DNA from 4 places in the Yersinia enterocolitica subsp. enterocolitica genome. Region 3 is predicted to be linked to each of the others. Evidence: predicted binding sites of a transcription regulator. Region 3 holds the regulator's gene; each other region holds the start of a gene.

Region 1 (5,296 bases), 4.0 Mb from region 3:
ACGCGCCTACAGTTTGAAAGATGAAGGGTATTTCGCCGGACAAACAATTAAGAGGTCATGATGAGTACTGAAATTAAAACTCAGGTCGTGGTACTTGGGGCAGGCCCAGCAGGGTACTCTGCTGCTTTTCGTTGCGCGGATTTAGGTTTAGAAACCATTCTGGTTGAGCGTTACGCCACTCTGGGTGGTGTTTGCCTGAATGTCGGTTGTATCCCATCCAAAGCGTTGTTGCACGTCGCTAAAGTTATCGAAGAAGCTAAAGCATTAGCTGAACACGGTATCGTGTTTGGCGAGCCTAAAACTGATATTGATAAAGTACGTGTTTGGAAAGAGAAAGTTATCAATCAGTTAACCGGTGGCTTGGCAGGTATGGCTAAAGGCCGTAAAGTCAAAGTAGTTAACGGTTTAGGTAAGTTCACTGGCGCTAACACCCTAGTGGTTGAGGGTGAAAACGGCCCGACGACCATTACTTTCGATAACGCGATTATCGCCGCTGGCTCTCGTCCAATCCAACTGCCATTCATTCCTCATGAAGACCCACGTGTTTGGGACTCCACTGATGCGCTGGCACTGAAAACCGTTCCTGAGCGTTTGCTGGTCATGGGCGGCGGGATCATCGGTCTGGAAATGGGTACGGTTTACCATGCGTTGGGGTCGAAGATTGATGTAGTCGAAATGGCTGATCAAGTTATTCCGGCTGCTGACAAAGACGTAGTGAAGGTCTTTACCAAACGTATCAGTAAGCAATTCAACCTGATGCTGGAAACCAAAGTGACTGCGGTAGAAGCCAAAGAAGACGGTATCTATGTCACGATGGAAGGCAAAAAAGCGCCAGCAGAACCACAGCGTTATGATGCAGTGCTGGTGGCTATCGGCCGTGTCCCTAACGGTAAATTACTGGATGCAGGTCAGGCTGGCGTTGAAGTTGACGAACGTGGCTTTATCCACGTTGATAAACAACTGCGTACCAACGTACCGCACATCTTTGCTATCGGTGACATCGTGGGTCAGCCAATGCTGGCACATAAAGGTGTTCACGAAGGCCATGTTGCTGCTGAAGTTATCTCCGGCATGAAGCATTACTTCGATCCGAAAGTTATTCCATCCATTGCGTACACTGAACCAGAAGTCGCATGGGTTGGTTTGACCGAGAAAGAAGCCAAAGAAAAGGGCATCAGCTACGAAACCTCCACCTTCCCGTGGGCGGCATCAGGTCGTGCTATCGCGTCTGATTGTGCAGACGGTATGACCAAATTGATTTTCGACAAAGAAACACACCGTATCATCGGTGGTGCAATTGTCGGGACTAACGGTGGTGAACTGTTAGGTGAAATCGGTCTGGCAATCGAGATGGGTTGTGATGCTGAAGATATCGCATTAACTATCCATGCTCACCCAACGTTGCATGAATCTGTCGGCCTGGCAGCAGAAATCTACGAAGGTAGCATTACTGACTTGCCTAACCCGAAAGCGAAAAAGAAATAAGTTTTCGCTGACGCAGTAAGATAATAGACGGCTCCTGAATAGGGGCCGTTTGAGGTTAATGACAAAGTGCCCGTAACGGTGAAAACAGGCAGATCGTAAAGACGCCGTAAACCCCTCCCTGGCGCGGACGCTTTACTCTTCTACCTGCCTTCACCTTGCAAGATCGAGTCCTTGAGGTTTGTCAGCAGTCTGAGACGGCTCCTGAATAGGGGGCGTTTTTTTGTTTAAGGGATGGTATAAATCAGGCGCTTTTGATCGCTTAGTTTTTAACGATCAATAACTTTAGCGATCAATAATTTTAGCGATCAAAGATAACCCCAACTCGTAATTGGCTGGGCGAAATATCGAAAGTGCGGCGCAACGCCGTAGCGAAATTCGCCGGGCTGGTATAACCCGCAATAGTTGCCGCTTGATCGATAGTGATCCCTTCTTTCTGGATAGCCAGCATGGCGCGCTTTAAACGGCAATGGCGTAAATACTCAAATACCGTAATGTTGTAGCTTTCACGAAAACGCCGCTGCAAAGTGCTTTGACTCATATTGACCAAACGCGCCAATTCACTCATCGATAGATGGTCTGCCTCGCCACTTTCCAGCCAATCACGTACTTGCTGGATTCGATTCATGCCACGTAAAGAGACTTTATTTTGCTGTAACGCCTGCTGCTCCAGCGAACTGAATGCTTCGATAATTAAGCCAATACATTGTGTTTCACAATGCAAACGTTCCAGTGGAGTTGCAAAGGGCGGAGCACTCGCTATTTTCTGGGCGATGGCTTGGGCGTGAACTGATGGCCGCCATAAATGAATCGCCAGATGTTGCTGAGTAAAGTTGTATAACGTATCCCAAGAACCGGCTTGCGGTAATAGATCGCCATACAGCCATTCACGGTCAAAGGTGAGGGTCAGAGTGCGCTCATGGCTATTGTTCTTACCGTGGCGAGTAAATAGGGTGTTTTCAGTCAGGGAAACCAGTGAGGCATCGCCCTTTTCCTGCAAATGCAGTTCTTTACCGCCAAATGAGATATGTGCACTGCCACTGACCACAATTGCTAGCTTCAGCGCCGGATTGAGCTGATTCTGAGTTTTGATATCGTAGAGGTTAGTCACATTCGCGGTATGCAGGATCAGATGCGGATTCAGACGTAATACTTGAAAATCGCCATACAAAACCGGATCAGTGGACAATGACTTCGCGCCACTCAGTTGATAGTCGCTGGCCACCAGATTTGACTGTTGCACAATTTGGTCGCGATAAATCGGTTTGGATGACGGGGAAATATTGCGCAACTTGTTTTTCTTCACCGCCGACATGATGGCCTCTCTAAAGATATTCATGTTTTGACAACATTGACTTTATAACAAAGGGTTTTGCTGTTTGCACAAACCATTTTTCTGATGGCAAATGTAACAATTAGCCAGATGAATTGATAATGAAAATAATTATCAATCTTGTTCGTTTTTGTTGCCCTATGAATAGATTGGCAGAGACTTTCCTCTGCTGACATTTGCTGTGGGCGTTTGCATCGGGGAAAGTGTAATGAAAGTAAAATGGCAGCGGCGCTCTCTGACGACCTTAGCGAGCTTGATTGGTATCTGCATTTCGACTCCGCTTTGGGCGCAGACACAAGATACCACTCAGGCAGGGTCTGATACAGCCGCAACACAACAAAAAGAAACAACGGCGACTGACAACAAAGCAACCACTGGCGATACCTTGGTAGTCACGGCCCAGCAGCAAGTCCGTCAAGCACTTGGCGCCTCGACTATCACGGCGGAAGATATCCGCAAACGACCTCCAGCTAATGATTTGTCTGAAATTATCCGTACCATGCCTGGCGTTAACCTCTCCGGTAACTCAGCCAGCGGTCAGCGCGGGAATAACCGCCAGATCGATATTCGCGGCATGGGGCCTGAAAATACCCTAATTATGATTGATGGCATTCCCGTTTCGAGCCGCAATGCGGTGCGTTATGGCTGGCGTGGTGAGCGCGATACCCGTGGTGATACCAACTGGGTTCCGGCGAATATGGTTGAGAAAATCGAAGTATTACGTGGGCCAGCCGCCGCGCGCTATGGTAATGGTGCCGCCGGTGGGGTGGTGAATATCATCACCAAACAGCCGGACAAAGAACTGCATGGCAGTTGGAATGCTTACATGAATCTGCCGCAACATAGCGAAGAGGGCGCGACCCGTCGTACTGACTTCAGCCTGTTGGGGCCACTCAGTGATACCGTCAGTTTCCGTTTATACGGTGGATACAATAAAACTGATGCTGATGATTGGGATATTAACCAAGGCCATGAATCTGCCCGAACCGGTAATCAGGCTGGCACATTGCCTGCTGGGCGTGAAGGGGTTCGTAATAAAGATATCAACGGGTTACTGCGTTGGGAGTTTGCGCAGGGCCAATCCCTGGAGTTCGAGGCGGGCTATAGCCGTCAGGGGAATATTTATGCTGGTGATACACAAAATACCAACAGCAATGCCATTGTGCGCAGCCTATATGGCGCGGAAACCAACGTGATGTATCGCGATAATTTCTCGTTAACGCACCGTGGTTTTTGGGATAACGGTGTCAGTACCACCTCCTATGTACAGTATGAAAATACCCGCAACTCACGTATTAATGAGGGGCTGGCAGGGGGTACCGAGGGTATCTTCTCAAATAATTATTTCAGTACAATCAAGCTGGACAACTATCTGGCCCATTCCGAGGTTAACCTGCCATTTGAGTTAGGGGTTAATCAAGTGCTGACTGTCGGTGCGGAATGGAATGACCAGAAAATGAATGACCCGACTTCCAACACCCAGACGACGACTGAGGGTGGCAGTGTCAGTGGTTTAACGGGAACAGGCCGAAATACGCGCACCTCAGCACAGATAGCGTCGGTGTTTGTTGAAGATAATATCGAGCTGACAGACACCACAATGCTGACCCCAGCGCTGCGTTTTGACCATCACAGTACCGCAGGGAGCAATTGGAGTCCGGGGTTAAACCTGTCACAGGAACTGGGCGATTACTTCACCATGAAAATGGGGATTGCCCGCGCCTATAAAGCGCCAAACCTCTATCAAACCAACCCAAATTATCTGCTGTATAGCCGTGGTCAGGGTTGCTATGGCGGCGGCGGCAGTTGTTACTTGATGGGTAATGACGATTTGTCAGCAGAAACCAGCGTCAACAAAGAGATCGGTTTCGAATTCCATGATGATGGCATTATTGCGGGTATCACTTATTTCCGTAACGATTACCGTAATAAGATTGAGCCAGGTTTAGTCTCCCTGGGGACAGCTAATGGCGGTACCGGAACTTATGCTAATTCCGATATTTTCAAATGGGAAAATGTGCCGAAAGCCTTGGTTGAAGGGCTGGAAGGTAACCTGACGGTACCCTTCACTGACACGGTGCAATGGAGCAGTAACCTGACCTACATGCTGGAGTCGAAGAACAAATCTACCGGTGATTACTTATCTATCACACCGGAGTTTACCCTGAACAGCTCAGTGAATTGGCAGGCTACGGATGATTTGTCCTTACTGTCTACCGTGACATGGTATGGGCGTCAGAAACCGAAGAAATATGACTATCAGGGTCTGCCAGTCACCGGTACGGCGCGCAATGAAGTTAGTCCGTACGCCATCTTTGGTCTGAGCGCCAGCTACACAGTGACCAAAAATGTCAGTGTGACCACCGGTATTGAAAACTTGTTCGATAAACGCCAGTTCCGTGAGGGTAATGCCCAGAACGTCGCAAATATCGCCGGTGCCGGTGCAGCAACCTATAATGAGCCTGGCCGGACATATTTTAT
Region 2 (5,296 bases), 2.5 Mb from region 3:
AAATTTTTAACTCAAACCTCCCTCACCAACGCGATTACCGATATTAATATCACAGATAATGGTGTGGCCATAAAAAATAAAGCCATAGAAGCCAGTGATCTGACCGATGTGATTTTTGTCGCTGACTATTCAGGCTCAATGTTGTACAATTTTGATGTCAATGAACCAAATGATCACGAACGAATAAATGCCTTAAGATCGGCATTTAGAAAATTGCATGATATTATTATGAATAATAGTAATATTAATGCTATAGGTTACATCCCTTTTTCATGGGGAACAAAGAGAATAGTTTTCGAGAATCAACAGCAAAAAACATATTGCCATTTTCCTTTTTCATCAAAGATATATAAGCCCAAAGGGAATTACCTCTCGGACGAGATAAAAAAAAGTTCCAATGCTTTGCTCCTTCTTGATTATATTGGCGATATTATTGACTATGATAAGACAATTGAATCAATTACCGGAAACGCACAAACCATTGATATACCTATGAGTGATGTCAGAACTAAGAATGTTTGCCTGCAAGCTTCCAACGCATACTCGTTAGAGCAGGAACAATATATTAATAATATAGATAATATAATAAAAATGGAACCATATGGGTGGACACTAATAAGCTCGGGGATACTATCGGCTAATAATCTATTTAAGAAAGAAGCTAATAATCGCCATAGAAAACTAATGATTATTCTTTCAGATGGTGTGGATACTTATCAAGATAATTTTTTACCAAATAAAGGGCTTTTTATCAGCAAAACGCTTGTAGAGAAAGGGATGTGTGAGAGGGTTATAAGTAGTGGTATTCAAATGGCATTTATTGCCATTGCATATTCACCGGATGATGATGTAAATGAACCTGAATATATTAACTGGAGACAATGTGTTGGTAAAGATAATTATTATGAAGCCCATAATGCTGATGAGCTGATGCGTGACATACAACAAGCCATTAGCAAGTCAGCAACAAGTGAGGTCGGACGTAATACTCCCAAAAAATAATCTCCAATATTAGGCGCGGTAGCATTCACCGCGCCAGCTTGATTATTTCGCGCCGCCCGCTTCCATACCGACTAACCCGACCTTGAGATAACCCGATTTACGCAGTGCATCCATCACACTCATCAGAGTTTCATAATCCACCACTTTATCCGCCTGGAAGAAGATGGTGGTTTCTTTATTAGATTGGGTCACTTTATCCAGAGCCGCCGCCAGTGTCTCACGGTCAACCTGCTGATCGCCAACATAAAGCTGGTTATCAGCCTTAACAGTCAAAAATACCGGTTTCTCTGGCCGCGGCTGTGGTACCGCGGAAGATGCCGGTAAATCCACTTTGATATCAACTGTGGCCAATGGCGCTGCCACCATAAAGATAATCAGCAATACCAGCATGACATCAATGAAAGGCGTCACATTAATTTCGTGCAGTTCAGCGCTTTCATCAAGGTTATCGTTCATCCGCATGGACATAAATCACCCCGCACGCAATTGATGAGGTTGCTTAGGAGACTTTGCTTCAGCGCTGCTGCTCAAATCAAGATCACGGCTCAGTAGCAATAATACCTGTGCGGCGACGTCCCCTACCTGAGCACGGTAAGACCCAATCAAACGAGCGAAAATATTATAGATAACTACCGCAGGGATTGCGGCCACCAAGCCGAGCGCTGTCGCCAACAATGCTTCTGCAATACCTGGAGCAACAACTGCCAGATTGGTTGTTTGTGAGTGGGCAATACCGATAAAGCTGTTCATGATGCCCCAAACCGTACCAAACAAGCCGACAAACGGAGAAATAGCTCCGATGGTTGCCAGGAAACCGTTGCCTTTGCCCATTTGGCGGCTGATGGCCGCCACTCGGCGCTCCAGACGAAAAGCAGTACGTTCTTTAATACCGTTGTTATCGTTCGATTCTGCCGATAATAGACGCTCATTTTGCGCCTCACGCAGTAACAGGCCGCTGATACTCTCAGGAGAAAAAGCCGCTGCCCGCTCGGATGCAGTATCAAGGTCAGTAACCGCGCCGATAACCTCATGCTCTTGCTGTAAGCGGCGACGTGCACGGAATAACTCGGTACCTTTGGAGAACAAAATGGTCCAGGTCACGATGGATGCCAGTACCAGACCAATCATTACGCCTTTAACCACTACGTCGGCATGTTGATACATGCCCCAGACCGAGAGGTCCATTGCCAGCCCTTGTGGTGCTGGAGCCGTGAGTGGCTGAACCGCTGGCGCAGATGTGGCAGGGGCAACAGTGTCTGCATTAGCAGGCGTTGCCGCGACTGGGGTGATTTCCGGCGCAGGTAGCGGCGTTGATGTTGCCGTTGTTGGTGTTGTAACAGATGCAGCAACTGCACCGCTGTTGCCTGGCGCGGCGAATGCATGACCGGTTAAACCTGCCACCAGCAATAATGCCATCGCGCCTTTCATCATTCGGCCTTGCACGAATGATTTATCTTTAATCTTTTTGCCAGCTGTTTTCACGCTGTGCCTCCACCCAATATACAGATCAATTTAAGGACGAAATCAGCTGCCGATCATATCAAACAAATGGGGGATTGATAGTAATTATCATTAGTATTTGCGCCTATTTTTTGAGAAAAAATAAGAATTGCCCTGATATCAGGGACTACCCAGCATGATAAACGGATAGGCGATCTTGGCTGTAAAGACTGAATGACATGCTATGTAAAGATGAAAAAGGATTAACTGCATAAGGCACGCTCATATTTATTAAGGAATCACCTCACGAAAACACCTTAATAAATTTCCTATTTCGCCACTTACACAACATTTTTCCATCGCAAACCTCCAGAAAACAGCGAGTCGCCCTATTGATTTTTTTTCATGGTAAAAGCTGCTCTCACATAACAATCATCATGCTAACGTAAGGGATAAATACATTCCTATAATGAATGCTGACCATAGAATAATGGACACGCTGATAAGAAGGTGGCAACGCGACATGTCTGCAAATAAACCTACGACAGAAAAACTGGCAACAACCTTAGTTAGCGCAGGTAGGAGTAAGAAATTCACCCAAGGCTCGGTCAATACCGTTATTCAGCGCGCATCTTCTCTGGTATTCGACTCGGTGAAAGCGAAAAAGCATGCCACGATTAATCGCGGCAATGGTGAGTTATTCTATGGTCGCAGAGGCACGTTAACCCACTTCTCCTTGCAAGAAGCCATGACCGAACTCGAAGGCGGCGCGGGTTGTGTGCTTTATCCTTGCGGTGCCGCGGCTATCAGCAATGCCATTTTGTCATTTGTTGCCACTGGCGATCATCTGTTGATGACCGGCTCGGCCTATGAACCGGCGCAAAGTTTTTGCGATAAAATCTTATCGCGCATGAATATCACCACCACTTATTTTGATCCTATGATGGGCGCGGAGATAGCTTCATTAATCACACCGGAAACCAAAGTGGTTTTCCTTGAATCACCGGGTTCCATCACCATGGAAGTGCAAGATATCCCCGCCATAGTGAAAGCTATCCGTGCGGTTGCTCCTGAAATGATTATCATGATGGACAATACTTGGGCGGCTGGGGTGCTGTTTAAAGCCTTGGATTTTGATATTGATATCTCGATCCAATCAGGCACTAAATATATTATTGGTCATTCCGATGCCATGCTGGGGATTGCGGTTGCCAATGAGCGTTGTTGGGAGCAACTGCGGGAAGACTCATACCTGATGGGGCAAATGGTGGATGCCGATACCGCTTATCTTGCCAGCCGAGGCCTACGTACACTGGGTGTGCGCTTAAAGCAGCACGAAAAAAACAGTATTGAAATCGCCAACTGGCTAGCAAAGCGACCGGAAGTTGCTGCGGTTTATCACCCCGCACTGCCCAGCTGTAAAGGGCATGAATTCTACCAACGAGATTTTACTGGCTGCAATGGCCTGTTTTCTTTTGAATTAAAAGAAGAGCTAACTCAGCAACAGTTAGAGTCCTATCTCGACCACTTTACCCATTTCAGTATGGCTTTCTCATGGGGTGGATTTGAGTCCTTGATTCTGGGCTATCAACCCAAGGATATCCGGGCAATCCGCAAATATGAGGGAGAAGGAATCAAAGGCACACTGTTCCGTCTGCACATTGGACTGGAAAATGTGCAAGATTTGCAGGACGATTTAACCGCTGGGTTTGAGCGCATCAAAGCTACGCAGTAAAATTTCTGAGTGATAGGGTTTGTTAATGCGCGGTGACAATACCTGCGCATTAATCCTCTCTTACACAAATAGTATCAACAGCACGTATATATACCCTCAAAAATTTGGTTATTGAGGATAAGATCAATGTGGATCAGCACCATTACGGATACACTAGGTAAGACCTCACAACAATATCCTCACATGATAGGCAAACAGGAACAGAAATGGATGTATTACGCGAAATCCTTCATGCCTTATGGCAGCAGGATTTTAGTAAACTTGCCGACCCGAATGTGATTTGGGTTATTTACGGCATACTCTTTACCACCCTCTTTTTAGAAAATGGTTTGCTACCGGCTTCTTTCCTCCCCGGTGATAGCTTGTTGCTATTGGCGGGTGCATTAATTGCCAAAGGTGTCATGGGGTTCTTACCCACCATGATAATTCTGACCGCCGCGGCCAGCCTGGGTTGTTGGCTGAGTTACTTGCAAGGGTTGTGGTTGGGAGATACCAAAGTGGTAAAAAGGTGGCTGTTGCAGCTGCCGGTTCATTATCGTCAACGCGCCCATAACCTGTTTGTGCGCCACGGTTTGGCGGCGCTGATTATTGGCCGATTCCTGGCTTTTGTACGGACTTTATTGCCGACTCTGGCAGGCATTTCCGGCTTAAACAGTACACGTTTTCAGTTCTTTAACTGGCTCAGTGGGCTGCTATGGGTGGGGAGTGTCGTGGGGCTAGGCTTTGCACTTAGCCATATTCCGCTGGTTAAGCACTATGAAAATCAAGTCATGACAGCATTGATGATTTTGCCGATTGTCTTGTTACTGGTGGGGTTGGTTGGCACGCTGGTGTTGGTCTGGTGTAAACGTAAAAGTGTAACTGACTAATCTTTTCCGCTCGAACAGCTAAATGGTGCTCAGTGCGCCGTTTTATGTAGGTATCACCTCAGTTAGTACGCAGTTTGGCAACTTCCTCACTCGGCGTGAGGCCAAAATAGCGTTTAAACTCACGGCTAAACTGTGAAGCGCTCTCATATCCCACCTTATTTGCAGCGGTGCTAGCCTTTAGTCCATCGTGCAATATCATCATGCGCGCGCGGTGCAAGCGGTAAGATTTCAAGTACTGCAACGGAGAGGT
Region 3 (5,296 bases):
CGGGTGATGCAAAACCAAAAGTTCTGAAAAGTACTGATACTGAAGATATTAATGAATATCTGACTCAGTTTACGGGCGATCAGTGGAAGCGTACTAAAGACGACAATAACGTATTAATGACACCGGAATCTCGCTTCGTCAAAAATGAGGCCGTGAAAACATTAACGGCAGCTAACCTGCGCGGGCAGATTATCCCGACACCAATGGAAGTGAAGGTTCACCAACAAGATGCCGATTTGAGTCAAGGTGTGGCGCTTGACCTGAGCACTTTGCCCAAACCGGCTGCTGAGGCGGCGGCGCAGCGTTTTGCATTACTTGGCTTGAAGTTGGGTGCAACGGGGTTCCCGATTAAAACCTTGATTCAGCCGTCTGCCTTTAAAGGTGACTTAGCCGTTTCAGGCGCATATGAGCTGAAAATCGGTGAAAAGGGCGCGCAAGTGATTGGTTTTGACCCAACAGGTGTGTTTTACGGCCTGCAATCCATTCTTTCTTTAGTACCGACTGATGGTAGCAAGAAGATTGCGACATTGGATGCCAAAGATGCGCCACGCTTTGAATACCGTGGTGTTTTCCTGGATGTAGGGCGTAACTTCAAAACTAAAGATGCAGTATTGCGTTTGCTTGATCAGATGGCCGCTTACAAGCTGAACAAATTCCACTTCCATCTGAGTGATGATGAAGGCTGGCGTATTGAGATACCAGGCCTGCCAGAACTGACCGATGTGGGCAGCAAGCGTTGCCACGATTTAACGGAAAACACCTGCTTACTGCCGCAATTGGGCTCAGGCCCGGATAGCAATAATTTGGGCTCGGGTCACTTTACCCGTGATGATTACATCGACATTTTGAAATACGCGAAAGCCCGCCAAATTGAGGTCATTCCTGAGATTGATATGCCCGCCCACGCGCGTGCAGCCGTCGTCTCGATGGAAGCTCGTTACAACAATTTGATGAAGCAGGGTAAGGAAAAAGAAGCCAACGAGTTCCGCCTGGTTGACCCGACAGATGATTCCAACACGACTTCTGTTCAGTTCTATGAACGCAAAAGTTATCTCAACCCATGTCTGGATTCGTCTAAACGTTTTGTCGACAAAGTGATCGGCGAAATGGCGCAGATGCACAAAGAAGCCGGTATGCCATTGACCACCTGGCATTTTGGTGGTGATGAGGCGAAGAACATCCGTCTGGGGGCAGGGTTCCAGGATAAAAATGGCACCATTGAGCCGGGCAAGGGCATTATTGATAAAAGTGTGGAAGATAAGCCGTGGGCTAAATCGCAAGTTTGTCAGGATATGGTCAAGCAAGGCAAAATTCAGGATGTTGAGCATCTTTCCAGCCACTTTGCGATTGAAGTCAGCAAGTTGGTGAATGCCCATGGCATTGAGAAAATGCAAGCCTGGCAAGATGGCCTTAAAGATGCCAAGTCGTCGAAAGACTTTGCCACTAAACGTGTTGGCGTTAACTTCTGGGATACTCTCTATTGGGGCGGCGCTGACTCAATCAATGATTGGGCCAATAAAGGCTATGAAGTGGTCGCGTCGAATCCGGATTATGTCTATTTCGACATGCCATATGAAGTTAACCCAAATGAGCGCGGTTATTACTGGGCGACTCGCTTCAGCGACGAAGCCAAAGTCTTTAGTTTCGCGCCGGATAATATGCCACAAAACGCGGAAACATCGGTCGACCGTGACGGTAATCATTTCAGTGCTAAAAGTGATAAACCTTGGCCGGGTGTGCACGGTATTTCCGTTCAATCATGGAATGAAACAGTACGAACTGATGAACAAATGGAATACATGATTTTCCCTCGAGTATTACCACTGGCCGAACGTGCCTGGCATCGTGCGTCTTGGGAGCAGGATTATAAAGCCGGTCGTGAGTACCAAGGTGGCGTAACGCATAGGGTTGACACCAAGGCGTTGAGTTCCGATTGGCAGCGTTTTGCCAATATTATGGGCCAACGTGAATTGGCGAAACTGGATAAAGCCGGAGTGGCTTATCGCTTGCCAGTTCCAGGGGCGCGAGTTGTTGGCGGGGAATTGGAAGCTAATATCTCCTTACCGGGTCTGATTATCGAGTATTCCACTGATGGCGGAAAACAATGGCAGCAGTATGATGCCAAAGCACAACCGAAAGTCAGTGGCGACGTATTGATTCGTTCCACCAGCCCGGATGGTAAACGTAGTAGTCGTGCGGAGCCGGTTAAGGTTTGATTATTGCTGTCAAAGTGCTGTGTCTGATGTTAACTCCTGTTTGCTGAGGTTTAGGTAAACACTATTAAGTGAAGTTGAGTTGATGGTTTTCCCCCGGCAAGTCCGGGGTTTTTTTTGTTTTAAATTTATGGAGGTAGCAATAGGGTGTATACCCAAAGTCATTGGAATTGCAGATAAGTGGGGTGGCAAGCGAATAAATCACCTACGTCAGTGATTAGGGGGAATTAGAATAACTAACAACCCAGCGGCTTCAAGGGTGAAGGGTATAAATAAGAATGACCACCTGACTCCCAACCGAGTTGCACTTGGGTAACTGAGCGGGAAAGGCGGCCATCTTGCGGATTATTTATTTCAGCAGCGCTTAAAATCTTTATAAGTCAACGCGATAAAACGACATTATCTTTTATCGTGCGCAGATTCATTTTCACGGCAATCGCCGCTTTCACAGTGGCCGTACAGATACAGACTGTGATTGGTCAGCTTGATACCATGTTGTTTAGCAATTTCACGTTGAAGCGATTCAATGGATTCATTACTAAATTCGATCACTTTGCCGCAATCCAGGCAAATCAGATGATCGTGATGATGTTGCTGCGTCAGCTCAAAGACTGATTTGCCGCCTTCGAAATTATGGCGGGTAACAATACCGGCATCATCAAACTGGTTCAGTACACGGTAAACCGTTGCTAAACCAATTTCTTCACCGATATCGATCAGCTTTTTATAAAGATCTTCCGCGCTGACGTGATGGCACACCGGATCTTGCAACACTTCCAGAATTTTAAGCCGTGGCAGTGTTACTTTAAGGCCTGCGTTTTTTAAGGCTTTGTTGTTGTCAGTCATGCGGATTCAGTCCTGTTACTATCGATTCAAATTAAGGCTGTTCAGCCTATGACATCCGTGGCGCAATATTCTCAATTGCGTCTCATTATAGAACTGCTAGCCCCAAATGAAAACCGTGGTTGTTAACAAAGATATAATTGCACACTTTGCCCGATTAATCATGCAATGTATTGATGAATGGGATTGTTGCATAATTTAAGTATATGACTGCAAAGTATAAGGTTACAAATTTGTAGCAGTTTATTTTCATTTTGCACGGATGAAAGTGCGGATTTGTGGGTGGCTTAACAGAGTATAACCAGAGGGATAGAAGCAACGGAAACGCGTGGCAATATTAAATTTCATCCCCGCGTTTCCGACATGACAAATTAACCGGTAATTTCGGCCAGATTCAGTTCTTCGCTGATCTGTTTTACCCAAGCTTCAACGCGCTCATTTGTCAATTCTGGCTGACGATCTTCATCAATGGCTAAACCAATAAAGTGATCGTCATCCGCCAAGCCTTTAGACGCTTCAAAGTGGTAGCCAGCGGTTGGCCAGTGACCGACGATAGCAGCACCGCGTGGTTCGATGATATCGCGCACGGTTCCCATCGCATCACAGAAATATTCTGCATAATCTTCCTGATCGCCACAGCCAAATATAGCCACCAATTTGCCGTTGAAATCAATTTCTTCCAGTGTCGGGAAGAAATCATCCCAATCACATTGAGCTTCACCGTAATACCAGGTTGGGATGCCGATGAGCAGAATATCAAAGCCTTCTAAATCTTCTTTAGTGCTTTTGGCAATGTCGTGAACCTCAGCAACATCTTTACCCAGTTGCTTTTGGATCATCTTGGCAATGTTTTCGGTATTGCCAGTATCGCTGCCAAAGAAAATGCCTACAGTTGCCATATAACTTAATACCTTTTAAATTCAAATTGTTATGCAAATTACTGAGCGTTTGGCCCAATAATATAACACATGTATAGGGCCATATAGTGCCAGAAAACCTCGTCCGGCCGATATCAAGATTATGCGATATTAAATTTTTGTGAGTGGCTCAACCTTATAACCTCATTGCCGATAACAGCGGTGTAACCGAATGGTTGCAATTTGCAGTGAAGGAGAACAAACATGCAGTTTTTAAGAAATATTTCTATCAGAGCCGCGTTACTTTGGGTGCTTGGGGCATTTTGCCTGCTATGGGGCGGTGTATCTGGTTATACGTTGCTATCGCTGAATCAACTGACTCAATCCTCTAATGCTAATAGTGTGTTGGTTGAAAACATGAATTTGGTCAATCAGGGGACGGATCAATATTTTCGGATGGTGACACGTCTTGCCCGCTCAGTCGATTACCGTCAGAGCGGCAATATTGCGGATGCAGATAAGGAACTCAAATCATCCAATGCAGCACTTGAAAATCTGAAACAGAAGTTGGCGCAGTTTAAAGCCATTGACCATGCACAGATTGATCCTACATTGGTAAATGGGGTGATTGATGGGTGGAGCGGATTAATTGATCAAGGTGTCACTCCGCTGTATCAGGCGGCAATGGCGAACAATAGCGCGGCCTATCAGGATTTAGCTAAAAAGACAGTGCCAGCGCTGAGCCGGCAATATGGCTCTGTTGCGGAGAATTTTAATCAAGCTGCATCCAAGGCTATCGGGGTGGCTAAAGAGCAGTTTGCTCACCTGACAAAAGTGAGCAGCATGACATTAATTTCTGCTTTAGTGGCCGGATTAGTGATTTTACTGGCAACCGATCGCTACCTGTTGGCTAACCTGGTTCGCCCATTGGATGATATTCGTGCACATTTTCGCGTGATTGCTTCCGGCCAGCTGGGCCAGCCCATTACCGATTTTGGTCGTAATTGCGTTGGCAAATTGTTTCCGCTGCTACGTGATGTGCAAGCCAGTTTGGCCAATACGGTAAAAGCTATCCGCAGTAGCACTGATGGGATTTATCACGGGGCGGCAGAAATTTCAGCCGGTAATACAGATTTATCATCGCGAACTGAGCAGCAGGCCGCCGCATTGGAAGAGACGGCCGCCAGTATGGAGCAGTTGACGGCAACGGTGAAACATAACGCAGATAATGCGCATCATGCCAGCCAATTGGCAGCTAATGCTTCTATTACCGCCAAAAAAGGCGGGGCGCTGGTGGCTGATGTGGTTCATACCATGGATGAGATTTCAGCCAGTTCACGTAAGATAGCTGAAATTACAACAGTGATTAACAGTATCGCTTTC
Region 4 (5,296 bases), 3.1 Mb from region 3:
TTCTTCTACCGCAGCTGCTTGTTGCTCTGTTCGGGATGATAAATCAGTATTGCCAGCGGCAATCTCGCCGGAGGCATGAGACACCTGGCTGACGCCAATGCGAATTTCGTCAATCATGGCACGCAGGTTTTCATTCATTCGGGCGACGGCATTCATCAGCAGGCCCAGTTCATCCGTACGATTGGAGGTGGTTGCTGCGGTTAAATCACCAGTGGCAATGCGCTCGGCCATCGCCAATGTGGTGCGCAGTGGCACAGTAATCTGGCGGGTCATGCGCCATGAAATCAGTAAACCCAATATCAGGGCCGCAATAGCTGCTATAGCTAGCTGCAATTGCGCATTATTGATTTCATCATGAGTACCTTGCAGTTCTTGAGTGAACAAATGCGTCGCCAACTTATTTAATTCATTGGCATTCTCTTCCATCACTTTACCCACTTCCAGCTCTTGCTGATATGCCGGTAAATAGGCTAATACGTTGTCTTTATAGATACTGAGACTGGAAATGACTGGAGCTAATAGTTTTTGCTGATCGGCTGATAGCACCGGCATGAAAGCATTCGCCGCGCTGTTGGCAATATTGATTGAGGTAATCAATGAAGACTCTGCATCCTGGTTGCGATCCAGTAATAAACCTCGCGCGTTATAGCGCACGGTCATTAACTTTTGGTTCATTTCCGCCAGCAGAATCTGGGTGTTGGTATCAGCACCCTCATTAAGCAAACTTTGCTGTAACTCATTGAGGTTCTTCTGGGTTTCAGAAATATTCCAACTTTTGCGTACATCGTCCTTATGAGCCACCGCATTAACAAAATTGCTCTGTTGTTGCAGATATTCGTCTACCACATCGGCAATGCTACTGATTGTCTTGCGGTTGTTTTCCGACCAGCCAAGGCTTTCGCTTTGAGTTAATAGATTTTTTATATTATTGATATGTTGAGAGTTTTCTTTAATATATTGCAGGTCATAGGTACGTTCATATAACGCACGGTTATATTTCGCCTGATTAGCCTCATCATTAATTTTGTAGCTCAAATCGACTTTATAAGCATGTTCTTCAATGACGGAGAAATGATATGCGGTGGTACCAGCGATGATCCCAACCAATAACAACATCAGGAAAAAGCTTAACCCCAGCTTTTTACCGACTTTCACGTTTTCAAAGTGACCAAAAACTTTGCTAAATGCTGCCATGTTCTTCTCCGTTGTACGGTGTTTTTGCTGCAAATCAATCAGCGTAGGTGAGTTTGGGGAGGTCTAATTATTAGAGGATTTCGGGGAACTGGCGGTATGTGGGGCAGCCTTGGCAAGAGTGCTTTTCCCAAACGCAATACCCGTCATACTTCAAGTTGCATGTGCGTTGACCGCCTTCCTGTAACTCGAATTATTTAGGGTTATAGTTCATGGACTTAATATCCATGAGTACCAGTGACCTTCTTGTACATTCTATCGGCAAGAATTGACTAAACTTTAGCAATAAAAAATGCCAGCAAGAGGGCCTTGCTGGCATATATCTTTCGAACTTGAAGCTATAGGGTGTAGCTGCTTTCGTTACTTAGCTTGAGCGAAGCGCGCGGCTGCTTCGTCCCAGTTAACCACGTTCCAGAATGCTTTGATGTAGTCTGGGCGGCGGTTTTGGAATTTCAGATAGTAAGCGTGTTCCCACACATCCAGGCCCACAATTGGGAAACCTGATGCGCCAGAAACAGCTTCACCCATCAGCGGGCTGTCTTGGTTAGCAGTCGAAACAACAGCCAGTTTGCCGTCGTCTTTCAGTACCAGCCAGGCCCAGCCTGAACCGAAACGTGTTGCCGCAGCAGCTTCAAATTTCTCTTTGAAGCTGTCAACGCTGCCGAAGTCGCGCTCAATAGCCGCTTTCAGGTCACCGGCTAAGGTGGTGCCCAGTTTCAGGCCTTTCCAGAACAAGCTGTGGTTAGCATGGCCACCGGCGTTATTACGCATAAAGGTACGTTTTTCAGCCGGGACTTTGTCCAGATCTTTGATCAGATCTTCAACACTGAATTTAGCCAGCTCAGGGAAGCTTTCCAACACCGTGTTTGCATTGTTAACATAGGTTTGGTGGTGTTTGGTGTGATGGATTTCCATCGTCTGCTTATCGAAGTGTGGTTCCAGGGCGTCATAAGCATAAGGCAGGGATGGCAGTGAGTAACTCATAATCATCGTCTCCGTAGGTGTAGGGCGGCACAAAAAAAGTAAGCACCGCGTAAGCATTCGGATCATTATAGTTAATTAAATGATATTGAAAATGATTATCAATGCCGTACTTATTGTGTGGTCTTTCTATTCCTGAATCCGATTTGGGTGGGTATACACCGTTGCCCGGCCGGGTTTACTGAAGCCAACCAAGGTGAGATTACACCGCTCGGCTACCTCAACTGCTAAGGTTGTTGCAGCTGAAACAGCAAATAAAATCTCGGCTCCACACATAGCCGTTTTCTGCACCATCTCATAACTGGCGCGGCTGGAAACCAGCACCGCGCCTTGCTGCCACGGCTGTTTAGCTCGAACCCCCAGCAGCTTATCCAGCGCCACATGACGACCCACATCTTCACAGCCACCTAATAATTCGCCTTGAGGATTAATCCAGGCGGCAGCATGGGTACAGCCGGTTAGTTGACCCACTGTTTGCACTTGTTTGAGCTGTGCCAGCGCATTATCGAGTTGATTCAAATTAAAGGTCTGAGTGAAAGGCAGGGGGGCGATGGGGCGGAAAATATCGTCCAGTTGTTCGATACCACAAACTCCACACCCAGTGCGGCCAGCCATAGCTCGGCGGCGTTCTTTTAAACCTGCAAAACGGCGGCTGGAGAGTTCAATGTTAACTTCTATGCCATTACAGCTGGGTGTGACATCAATGGCATAGATTTCTTGTGGCGCGGTAATAATGCCTTCTGACAACGAAAACCCCAGCGCGAAAGCCTCTAAATCCTTAGGGGTCGCCATCATCACCACATGAGAAATGCCGTTGTATACCAGCGCTACCGGCACTTCTTCTGCCAGCCAATCCAATTGCGGTTCTGCCATGTGATGGCGCTGTAGCACGTTAAGTTGCCTGGCACCGCAAATTTCGGTGGAGAGGTCAATATCTGAAGGTTTGATCTGGCTCACTATGCGGCCCTGAAAGTTATAACCCATAATCACAATGTGGTAACATTCACATTAAGAATGGTATGGGTATAATTCCATTTATATAGAAATGTATCCCACACCGATAAAGGTGATATTGCGTCAGCGATTTTAGCGCTTCTGGTTTTGTTGAGGGAAGCGCGAACTGAATTTTAAATTCATACAATGTGACAATGAATGAAGGAGAGACCCATGCAGGTCAGCAGAAGGCAGTTCTTTAAGATCTGCGCTGGCGGTATGGCAGGAACCACGGTCGCGGCACTTGGCTTTACGCCGTCGGTGGCGCTGGCGGAAACGCGCAATTATAAGTTGCTGCGCGCCCGTGAAACGCGGAATACCTGCACATATTGCTCCGTCGGTTGCGGGCTTTTGATGTATAGCCTCGGCGATGGTGCTAAAAACGCCAAAGAGAGTATTTTCCACATTGAAGGGGACCCGGATCATCCGGTCAACCGTGGTGCGCTGTGCCCTAAAGGTGCGGGGCTGGTGGATTTTATTCACAGCGAAAGCCGCTTGAAATACCCAGAATATCGCGCGCCAGGTTCAGACAAATGGCAGCGAATCACTTGGAATGATGCATTTGACCGCATTGCCAAGCTGATGAAAGAAGACCGGGACGCTAATTTCATTAAGACCAACGATGCGGGCGTGACCGTCAACCGTTGGCTGAGTACCGGTATGCTGTGTGCTTCTGCATCCAGTAATGAGACGGGTTATCTGACCCAGAAATTTAGTCGCGCTCTCGGCATGCTTGCCGTAGACAACCAAGCACGTGTCTGACACGGACCAACGGTAGCAAGTCTTGCTCCAACATTTGGTCGCGGTGCGATGACCAACCACTGGGTTGACATCAAGAACGCAGACTTAATTATCGTCATGGGCGGTAATGCGGCAGAAGCGCATCCGGTGGGGTTCCGCTGGGCGATGGAAGCCAAAATCCACAACAATGCCAAGTTGCTGGTGATAGACCCACGCTTTACCCGTACTGCATCGGTGGCTGACTTCTACACGCCCATCCGTTCCGGTAGCGATATTGCGTTCCTGTCCGGCGTGTTGTTGTATCTGATGACCAACAACAAAATTAATCGCGAATACGTCGAAGCTTATACCAACGCCAGCTTGCTGGTGCGGGAAGACTATACCTTTGATGAGGGTTTATTCAGTGGTTATGACGCCGAAAACCGCAAATACGATAAAACCACCTGGAATTACCAGTTGGATGAAAACGGCTTTGCCAAACGCGATGTCACATTACAAGACCCGCGCTGTGTGTGGAACTTGCTGAAAGAACACGTCAGCCGTTACACGCCAGAGGTGGTTTCCAACATCTGCGGTACGCCAAAAGAAGATTTCTTGCAGGTTTGCGAATATCTCGCCGAAACCAGTGCGTCCAATAAAACTGCCACGTTCCTGTATGCGCTGGGCTGGACACAGCACTCGGTTGGTGCGCAGAACATCCGCACTATGGCGATGATCCAGTTGCTGCTGGGCAATATGGGGATGGCAGGGGGCGGTATTAACGCCTTGCGCGGTCACTCTAATATTCAGGGCTTAACTGACCTGGGCTTGCTGTCACAAAGCTTACCGGGCTACCTGAATTTGCCGTCAGAAAAGCAGCCGGATATTGATACATACCTGAAGGCTAACACCCCGAAAACCTTGTTACCGGGCCAGGTTAACTACTGGAGTAATTACCCGAAATTCTTCATCAGCCTGATGAAAAGTTTCTACGGTGATAAAGCCCAGAAAGAGAACGGCTGGGGCTACGACTGGTTACCTAAGTGGGATAAAGGCTACGACGTCTTGCAGTATTTCGAAATGATGTCGCAGGGCAAAGTGAATGGCTATATTTGCCAGGGCTTTAACCCGGTCGCATCGTTCCCGAACAAAAACAAAGTAGTGGCATCACTGTCGAAACTGAAATTCTTGGTGACTATTGACCCGCTCAATACTGAAACCGCGAATTTCTGGCAAAACCACGGTGAATTTAACGAGGTCGATCCATCGAAAATTCAAACGGAGGTATTTCGTTTACCATCCACCTGTTTTGCTGAAGAAAACGGTTCTATTGTTAACTCCAGCCGCTGGCTGCAATGGCACTGGAAAGGTGCTGATGCGCCGGGCGAAGCATTGAACGATGGCGCTATTT

What was found. The regulator Fur, encoded in region 3, represses iron uptake genes when iron is present. The targets are predictions, from matches to a motif close to ATAATAATGAGAACNACTATCAA.
Region 1: the regulator Fur is predicted to act here: its motif matches at 2,911-2,933, upstream of FGL26_RS19615 (TonB-dependent siderophore receptor).
Region 2: the regulator Fur is predicted to act here: its motif matches at 2,559-2,581, upstream of exbB (tol-pal system-associated acyl-CoA thioesterase).
Region 4: the regulator Fur is predicted to act here: its motif matches at 2,255-2,277, upstream of sodA (superoxide dismutase [Mn]).

The regions. Positions count from the first base shown of each region.
Region 1 covers NZ_LR590469.1:4,162,557-4,167,852, forward strand. Annotated here, with positions in the region: gene lpdA (dihydrolipoyl dehydrogenase) at 61-1,485, shown strand; gene FGL26_RS19610 (helix-turn-helix transcriptional regulator) at 1,784-2,797, opposite strand; gene FGL26_RS19615 (TonB-dependent siderophore receptor) at 3,024-5,296, shown strand, end outside.
Region 2 covers NZ_LR590469.1:2,642,880-2,648,175, forward strand. Annotated here, with positions in the region: gene FGL26_RS12615 (pilus assembly protein) at 1-1,002, shown strand, start outside; gene exbD (TonB system transport protein ExbD) at 1,045-1,470, opposite strand; gene exbB (tol-pal system-associated acyl-CoA thioesterase) at 1,474-2,484, opposite strand; gene metC (cystathionine beta-lyase) at 2,966-4,177, shown strand; gene FGL26_RS12635 (DedA family protein) at 4,384-5,046, shown strand; gene FGL26_RS12640 (AraC family transcriptional regulator) at 5,105-5,296, opposite strand, start outside.
Region 3 covers NZ_LR590469.1:120,142-125,437, forward strand. Annotated here, with positions in the region: gene FGL26_RS00605 (beta-N-acetylhexosaminidase) at 1-2,216, shown strand, start outside; gene fur (ferric iron uptake transcriptional regulator) at 2,613-3,059, opposite strand; gene fldA (flavodoxin FldA) at 3,428-3,955, opposite strand; gene FGL26_RS00620 (methyl-accepting chemotaxis protein) at 4,178-5,296, shown strand, end outside.
Region 4 covers NZ_LR590469.1:3,238,814-3,244,109, reverse strand. Annotated here, with positions in the region: gene FGL26_RS15440 (methyl-accepting chemotaxis protein) at 1-1,194, opposite strand, end outside; gene sodA (superoxide dismutase [Mn]) at 1,552-2,175, opposite strand; gene fdhD (formate dehydrogenase accessory sulfurtransferase FdhD) at 2,302-3,156, opposite strand; gene fdnG (formate dehydrogenase-N subunit alpha) at 3,340-5,296, shown strand, end outside.